One region of the Arthrobacter sp. SIMBA_036 genome, then DNA from elsewhere that is predicted to be linked to it. Evidence: riboswitches for the same ligand, from Rfam matches in the RefSeq annotation. Region 1 holds a riboswitch; the other holds the start of a gene.
What was found. Region 1 has a riboswitch for glycine ahead of gcvP (aminomethyl-transferring glycine dehydrogenase). Riboswitches for the same ligand answer to the same signal wherever they lie in the genome.

Region 1 (3,406 bases):
GATGTACACCTGGCCGCCGGCCTCGTGGATCGCGTCGCACACCTCACGGACGTCGGCGTCGTAGACGCCATGCGTGGACGGGTAAGTGATCATGATGGCCGAGAGCGCGTCCCGGTGGGCCTCGATCTTGTTCTTCAGGTCCACGTGGTCGATGGTGCCGTCCGGTGCGGTGGCCACAACAACAACCTTCATCCCGGCCAGCACGGCCGACGCCGCGTTGGTGCCGTGCGCCGACGCTGGGATCAGGCACACGTTGCGCTGGTCATCGCCGTTGGAGCGGTGGTACCCGCGGATCGCGAGCAGACCGGCGAGCTCACCCTGGGAACCGGCGTTCGGCTGGATGGACACCTGGTCATAACCGGTGATCTCGGTCAGCTGCGCCTCAAGGTCGCTGATCAGTTCACGCCACCCCTCGGTCTGGGACTCCGGCGCGAACGGGTGGATGGAGGCGAACTCCGGCCACGAAATCGCTTCCATCTCAGCGGTCGCGTTCAGCTTCATGGTGCACGAACCCAGCGGAATCATGGTGCGGTCCAACGCCAGATCCCGGTCAGAGAGCTTACGGATATAACGGAGAAGCTGGGTCTCGGAACGGTGCGTGTTGAACACCGGGTGCTGCATGAAGTCACTCGTACGCTCCACGGACCCCTCCAGTGCGAAGCCCTCCGTAGACTCGGCAACCGAAGCGCCGAACACCGACGCAACGTCGGCCACTACCGCCGTCGTGGTGGTTTCATCAACCGAGATGCCAACCGTGTCGGGGTCGATGCCGCGGAGGTTGATGCCCTTGGCCTCGGCGTCGGCCACGATCTCTGCAGCGCGGCCCGGTACGCGGACGGTGACGGTGTCAAAGAAGGAACCGTGAAGGACCTCGACGCCGGCAGCCTTCAGGGAGGCCGCGAGGGTACGGGCGTGGTTGTGAGCCGTCTCAGCGATCGCTTTCAGGCCGTCGGGGCCGTGGTACACCGCGTACATCGAAGCAACAATCGCGAGCAGCGCCTGTGCCGTGCAGATGTTGGACGTGGCCTTCTCACGGCGGATGTGCTGCTCACGGGTCTGCAGCGCCAAGCGGTAGGCCGGGACACCGGCGTCATCCTTGGAAACACCCACCAAGCGGCCCGGCATGGAACGCTCCAGGCCCTTCTGGACAGCCATGTACGCCGCGTGCGGGCCGCCGAAGAACAGCGGCACACCAAGGCGCTGCGCGGAACCAACCGCAATGTCAGCGCCCTGCTCACCGGGAGGGGTGATGAGCGTCAGGGACAGAAGGTCGGCAGCAACCGTGACCAACGCACCGCGTTCCTTGGCCTCAGCGATCACAGCAGAGTGATCGAACACGCGGCCCGAAACACCGGGCTGCTGCAGCACAACACCGTTGATGGCACCCTCGGGAAGCCCGAGCGAGAGGTCCGCGACCTCAACCTCGAAACCCAACGCCTCGGCGCGGCCCTTGACCACGGCGATGGTCTGCGGGAGGCAGTCGGCGTCGAGGACGGTCTTGCCATCACGCGCAGCTGCGGACTTGTTCGCCCGGCGCATCATCAGGACGGCTTCGGCAACGGCCGTGGCTTCGTCCAACAACGACGCGTTGGCGATCGGGAGGCCAACCAGGTCCTGGACCATGGTCTGGAAGTTCAAGAGAGCTTCGAGGCGGCCCTGCGAAATTTCCGGCTGATACGGCGTGTACGCGGTATACCAGGCCGGCGACTCAAGGATGTTGCGGCGAATCACCGGGGGCGTGACGGTGTCGTAATAACCCTGCCCGATCATCTGCACAGCGGTCTTGTTCTTGGACGCCAGCTTGCGGAGCTCAGCGAGAACCTGCACTTCGCTCAACGCGTCCTGGAGCGTGAGTGCAACGTCCTGACGAATATCTTTGGGAACAGCGGTGTCAACCAGGGCATCGACCGTGTCATAGCCGACGGAGGCGAGCATAGTGTCGACGTCGGCTTGGCGTCGTGCGCCGATATGCCGATCGACGAAGGTGGTGGAGGCAGAACTAACCGTCACGGGGAACTCCATTACTTGGGCGGCGTTTGTGTACGCCACAGCGGCTGGGTCCCTCCCCACTCTGTATTGGACCTGAGAGTTTCCGCGCGTTGTGGACAATCATCGCTTGCACCGTCGGTGAGCACGGCAGCCTGCCCGGAGTTGGGCCGATTGCTGTGCTGCTTTCCAGAGTTGCCTCGCCGCGGCGGTGCATGGGCCTGAGAGATTCCTGGGGAGGATTTGCTCCTACGGCGCCTGCACCTCTTGCTTGCAGGACTCTCCCGCCGCAGATCAAAGGCATGTTCAGTTGTGTATGGGCACCTTGACAGGCACGCCACAAATGTTAATTGTCCTATGCGGCGCCGCTGCCCGCAAATGATGACCCGTTAGTTCCGCAGCCGGTCCAAGACACTGAGAAGAATCTCGACGTCGGCCGCCCGCCCGGCGTTGCCATTGTCCTGCCCGCCCTCGAACATCGCGTTGAAATACAGGCCGTCGCCCATATAGCTCACGGCCTTGGCGACGTCCGGCCCCACGTCCTCCGCCAAGACATCGAGCCACATCTGCTGGATTGCGGCAAACCTGAGCCTCGTTTCTTCATGAGCCACTTCGGCAAGGCGGGTCGCAGCCACGAAGGCGCGGTCCATGGGCGTGTCAGCCCATAGTGAGGAACGAATGAAGTGCACAGCAGCTCCTTCAGGAGCTGCCTTCATCCTTTCCGTGTCCTCTTCCGCGAGCTGGTCCAAACGCGCCAGCAAAGCAGTGATCAAAGATTCCTTGTTCGGGAAGTGATACAGCAACCCGCCCTTGGACACGCCTGCCCGCTTGGCGACGGCGTCGAGGGTGGCGGCGCGCTCCCCGACCTCAATGAGCAGTGCTTCGTAAGCGTCCAGGACGGCGTCCCGGGCAACTGGTTTTCGTGGCATGACTACATCATTCCCTAAAGGATCGGTTGATCTGAATTGAAACTATACCGTCTGGACGGTATAGTAAGTGCCATGTTCACTCCGTCCGCAACTCAGGCTCCCCGCTCCGTTCGGCCCGCTCTGGGCAGGACAGCGCCGTGGCGCGATTGGGCGGCGCTGGGACTGCTGATGTTCCCGGTGTTGCTGGTCGCCGTCGACAACACCGCGCTGACCTTCGCGCTGCCGCAGATCGCCCGATCCCTTGATGTGGGCGGCGTGCAGCTGCTGTGGATTATCGACGCCTACCCCCTGGTGTTGGCAGCCTTGCTGGTTTCCATGGGCAACCTGGGCGACAGGATCGGCCGACGGCGGTTGCTAATGATCGGCAGCACAGGCTTCGCAGCGGTTTCGGCTGCTACGGCATTTGCCCCTTCGGCGGAGTGGCTCATCGCCGGTCGCGCCGCCCTTGGCATCTTCGGAGCCATGCTGATGCCTTCCACGCTGTCTTTGAT
Region 2 (3,406 bases), on a different contig from region 1:
GAAGACTCATCTACTCGGCCATCATGTCCATTGACGGTTACGTCGCGGACCGGGACGGCAAATTCGACTGGAGCGTGCCGGACGAGGAAGTGCACCGTTTCATCAATGAACGCCAACGCCATATCCGGCACCACTTGCTCGGACGCCGCCTCTACGACGTCATGAGTGTCTGGGACACGTGGGATACCTCGTCCGAACCGCCTTTCATCGATGACTTTGCGCACCTTTGGCGCCGGGCGGAGAAGGTGGTCTTCTCGCGAACCCTGCAGGATCCGTCCACTCGCAACACCAAGATTGAGCGGGAGTACAGGGCTGACGATGTCCGGAAACTCAAGGCGTCAGTTGCAACAGACATCTCCATCGGGGGCCCGGAACTCGCAGCCCAAGCGTTCCGTGATGGACTGATCGATGAATGCCAGTTGGTTATGGTGCCGGCCATCGTAGGTGGCGGGAAGAAGGGCTTGCCCGCAGACTTTGGTACCCGGCTGGAACTCGTTCAGGAGCGCACGTTCGGCAACGGAGCAATTTTCCTCAAGTACCGGGTGCTTAGCTGACGGTGGATACTGCCAGTCCTGCCCATCCGGTTGCCGCGGGCCCGCCTAGTGGATGTGGTCGGAGCTTGGGCCTTGGCCGGAAGTGGCAGCGTGGCTGGCTTTACGGGGTTCGGCTGCGTCCTTCAACAGGTCGCGGATCTCGGCCAACAAGGCTGTGTCCGCGGGAAGGGGCTTTTCCTCCGGCTCTGCCGCGCCGAGGCGGCTTTTGACCATGGAGTTGACTTTGTTCATCGGGGCAACGAAGACGAAGTAGACCACCGCAGCGGTAATCAAGAAGGTCACGACGGCGGTGAGGACGGCGCCGATGTTGACGAACGTGGCAGGGTTGTCCTGCCAGATCTTGAAGCCAAGGCCATCAGCCTTCATTCCGCCGGCAGCGGCTATGACGGGGTTGATGATGTTCGTTGTAAACGCGCCAACCAATGCGGTGAATGCACCACCAATGACCACTGCAATCGCAAGTTCGATGACATTGCCGCGAAGTATGAACTCTTTGAAACCCTTAAACATGGAGTGTCCTCAGATCGGGTACAGGTGTCTGGCTCAGCAGAGATCAAACTACCATTCCGGGATGTCAAAGAAGTGCGAAGCAGGGGGCGATGTGGATAAGTAAATCTGGGAGGTGTCCGCGGGTTTTGAGGGAAGAACCGTCTGCGCACCCATGCATGTATGGTTGCGCTTCTTCAAACGAACCCGCTATGGTGTGAAGCGTGTCACTCAGGTGGCGCAACGCTTTTGATCTGCGGCGGGAGAGTCCTGCCGGTACATCCAGTCAGGCGCCGTAGGAGCAAATCCTCCCCGGGAATCTCTCAGGCCCATGTACCGCCGCGGCGAGGCAACTCTGGAAAGTAGCACGGATAACCGGGCTCACCGACGGTGCAAGCAGGCATAACGTGGAAACACAGTCTGCGGAATCTCTCAGGTCCAAGACAGAGCGGGGAGGAACTTTTATTCATTGTGGCGCTCACTGGGCCGTGAATTATGGAGTTCCTCTTGACCGTTCAATCAACCCCTACCGCCTTCGCGGACCGGCATATCGGCGCACGACGCCTGGCCGACGTCGACACTATGCTCAAGGCCATAGGGTACGACTCCGTCGACGTGGATGCTGACCGCCCTGTGAGGCCCGCTCTGCATGAAATGACCCTACCCAAGGGTGCAAATCAGGCCACACAACGCCCGAAACAACTGCGCCCGCCAGTACGCCAGCGAACCAGGACCTGATCCATGCTCCCCACCCGCGTCGAAATCATTCCCACCGACGGCGTTGTTGCCCGGGTCGCTGAAGCCTTGCCCAAGAGCACCACCATCAGTGTCACGTGCCTGCCGCACCATGGAATTGGCCCCACCATGGGGACCGCTATCCAGCTCAGTGAACTGGGCTACGCAGCGGTGCCACACTTAGCTGCGAAGTGCCTCGATAGCCGAGCCCAGCTGCAGCGGATTCTTGGCGACTGCGCCAGTTCAGGCATCTCTGAGGTGTTTGCGATTGGCGGTGATGCGCCCCATCCGGCGGGACCGTATTCAACCGGCATCGAACTCGTGCGGGATATTGCAGACATCACAGGCGGGAAGATGGCGGTGGGGGTGGCAGGGTACCCCGAGGGCCACCCAAACATCAACGGACTGCAGTTATTGGAAGCCTTGGCCGCCAAACAGGAATACGCCACAAGGGTGGTGACCCAGATGTGCTTCTCGGCCAATGCGATCCACAATTATGCGGCGTTGCTCCGGCGGCAGGGCGTGCACCTCCCGGTCTGGGCCGGAGTAGCCGGGGCCGTACCCAAGACAAAGCTCATCTCCCTGGCCAGCAAGATTGGTGTGGGTTCCTCCCTGAAATTCCTCAGCAAGAGGGGACCGCTCGCCAAGAGGCTTCTGATGGGTGAGCGGTATTCACCGGATGCGCTGATACATGACCTGGCTGCGCAGCCCGGAATCGAGGGAATCCAGCTCTACAGCTTCAACTCCTTAGGCGCGGTCATATCGGCCTAGCAGCTGCTCATTCCGCGCTCCTCCCGAGTTCTCCACGCAGCAAGGCAGGGCCTGGGGCGGCCATCCGAGCACTCGAATATACGCGCAGTTTTTGCTCAAGATCGCCACAATCTTGACGCAAGGCCTCTTCCGGCCGTTGGTTGGAAGGCCGATGCGTTTGTCCATTCCTTGGATTCCGTCCGTGTGGAGTTGGGGCGTATTACCCAGCGGTAGCCCGGAATTGGCGGCGCTTGTCCAAGTAGTCAGTTACATAAGACTGAGTAGTTGCATGCCGCGTATGGGTATTTTCCTGCTCTGTTCGGACGAAAAAATGGCGTACACGGAACGCTAGCCACTCGGTGCGCGCTCACTGAACCATGGGGACATCGCTTCATCCGCCACCCTCGGCCGGATGGTTGGGAGTTGCCTGGCGGCTCCCTGGGACCGATCAACCAAGGAGTTACATCATGCGCAAACTTTCCAAGAAGAGCCGGGTCACCGCCGCAGTCGCAGGCGTCGCTTTGGTAGCGGTGGGTGGCGGAGCCGCTTACGCGTACTGGACCACCACGGGCTCCGGAACTGGAGCCGCAACCAACTCGGCCGGTGGCGGCACTGTCACCCTTCATGCGACGTTTGCGGGCGGTCTCGCACCGGGCAATCAGGTCAATGTTGCGTACACGGCGGACAACTCCACCACCTCAAGCACCGTGGTCGGTGCTCTCTCCGCTCACGTGACCACCGACGTCGCCGGTTGCCTTCCTGCCTGGTTCGATGTCACCGCCGTGACAAGCAACAGCCCGGTGGCTGCGAACTCCACCGGAACCTCTGTGGGCTCCGGTGTGCTGAAGTTTATCGACAGCACCACCGTCAACCAGGACGCC

Region 2: linked by a shared signal. The riboswitch ahead of SB659_RS11095 (hypothetical protein) and the one ahead of gcvP (aminomethyl-transferring glycine dehydrogenase) in region 1 are both predicted to bind glycine.

Annotation. Positions count from the first base shown of each region.
Region 1 is NZ_JAWRXG010000002.1:427,731-431,136, forward strand. It holds gene gcvP (aminomethyl-transferring glycine dehydrogenase) at 1-2,022, opposite strand, end outside; glycine riboswitch at 2,186-2,283, opposite strand; gene SB659_RS04655 (TetR/AcrR family transcriptional regulator) at 2,376-2,915, opposite strand; gene SB659_RS04660 (MFS transporter) at 2,988-3,406, shown strand, end outside.
Region 2 is NZ_JAWRXG010000007.1:75,150-78,555, forward strand. It holds gene SB659_RS11085 (dihydrofolate reductase family protein) at 1-554, shown strand, start outside; gene mscL (large conductance mechanosensitive channel protein MscL) at 600-1,064, opposite strand; glycine riboswitch at 1,291-1,389, shown strand; gene SB659_RS11095 (hypothetical protein) at 1,548-1,778, shown strand; gene SB659_RS11100 (methylenetetrahydrofolate reductase) at 1,782-2,546, shown strand; gene SB659_RS11105 (hypothetical protein) at 2,993-3,406, shown strand, end outside.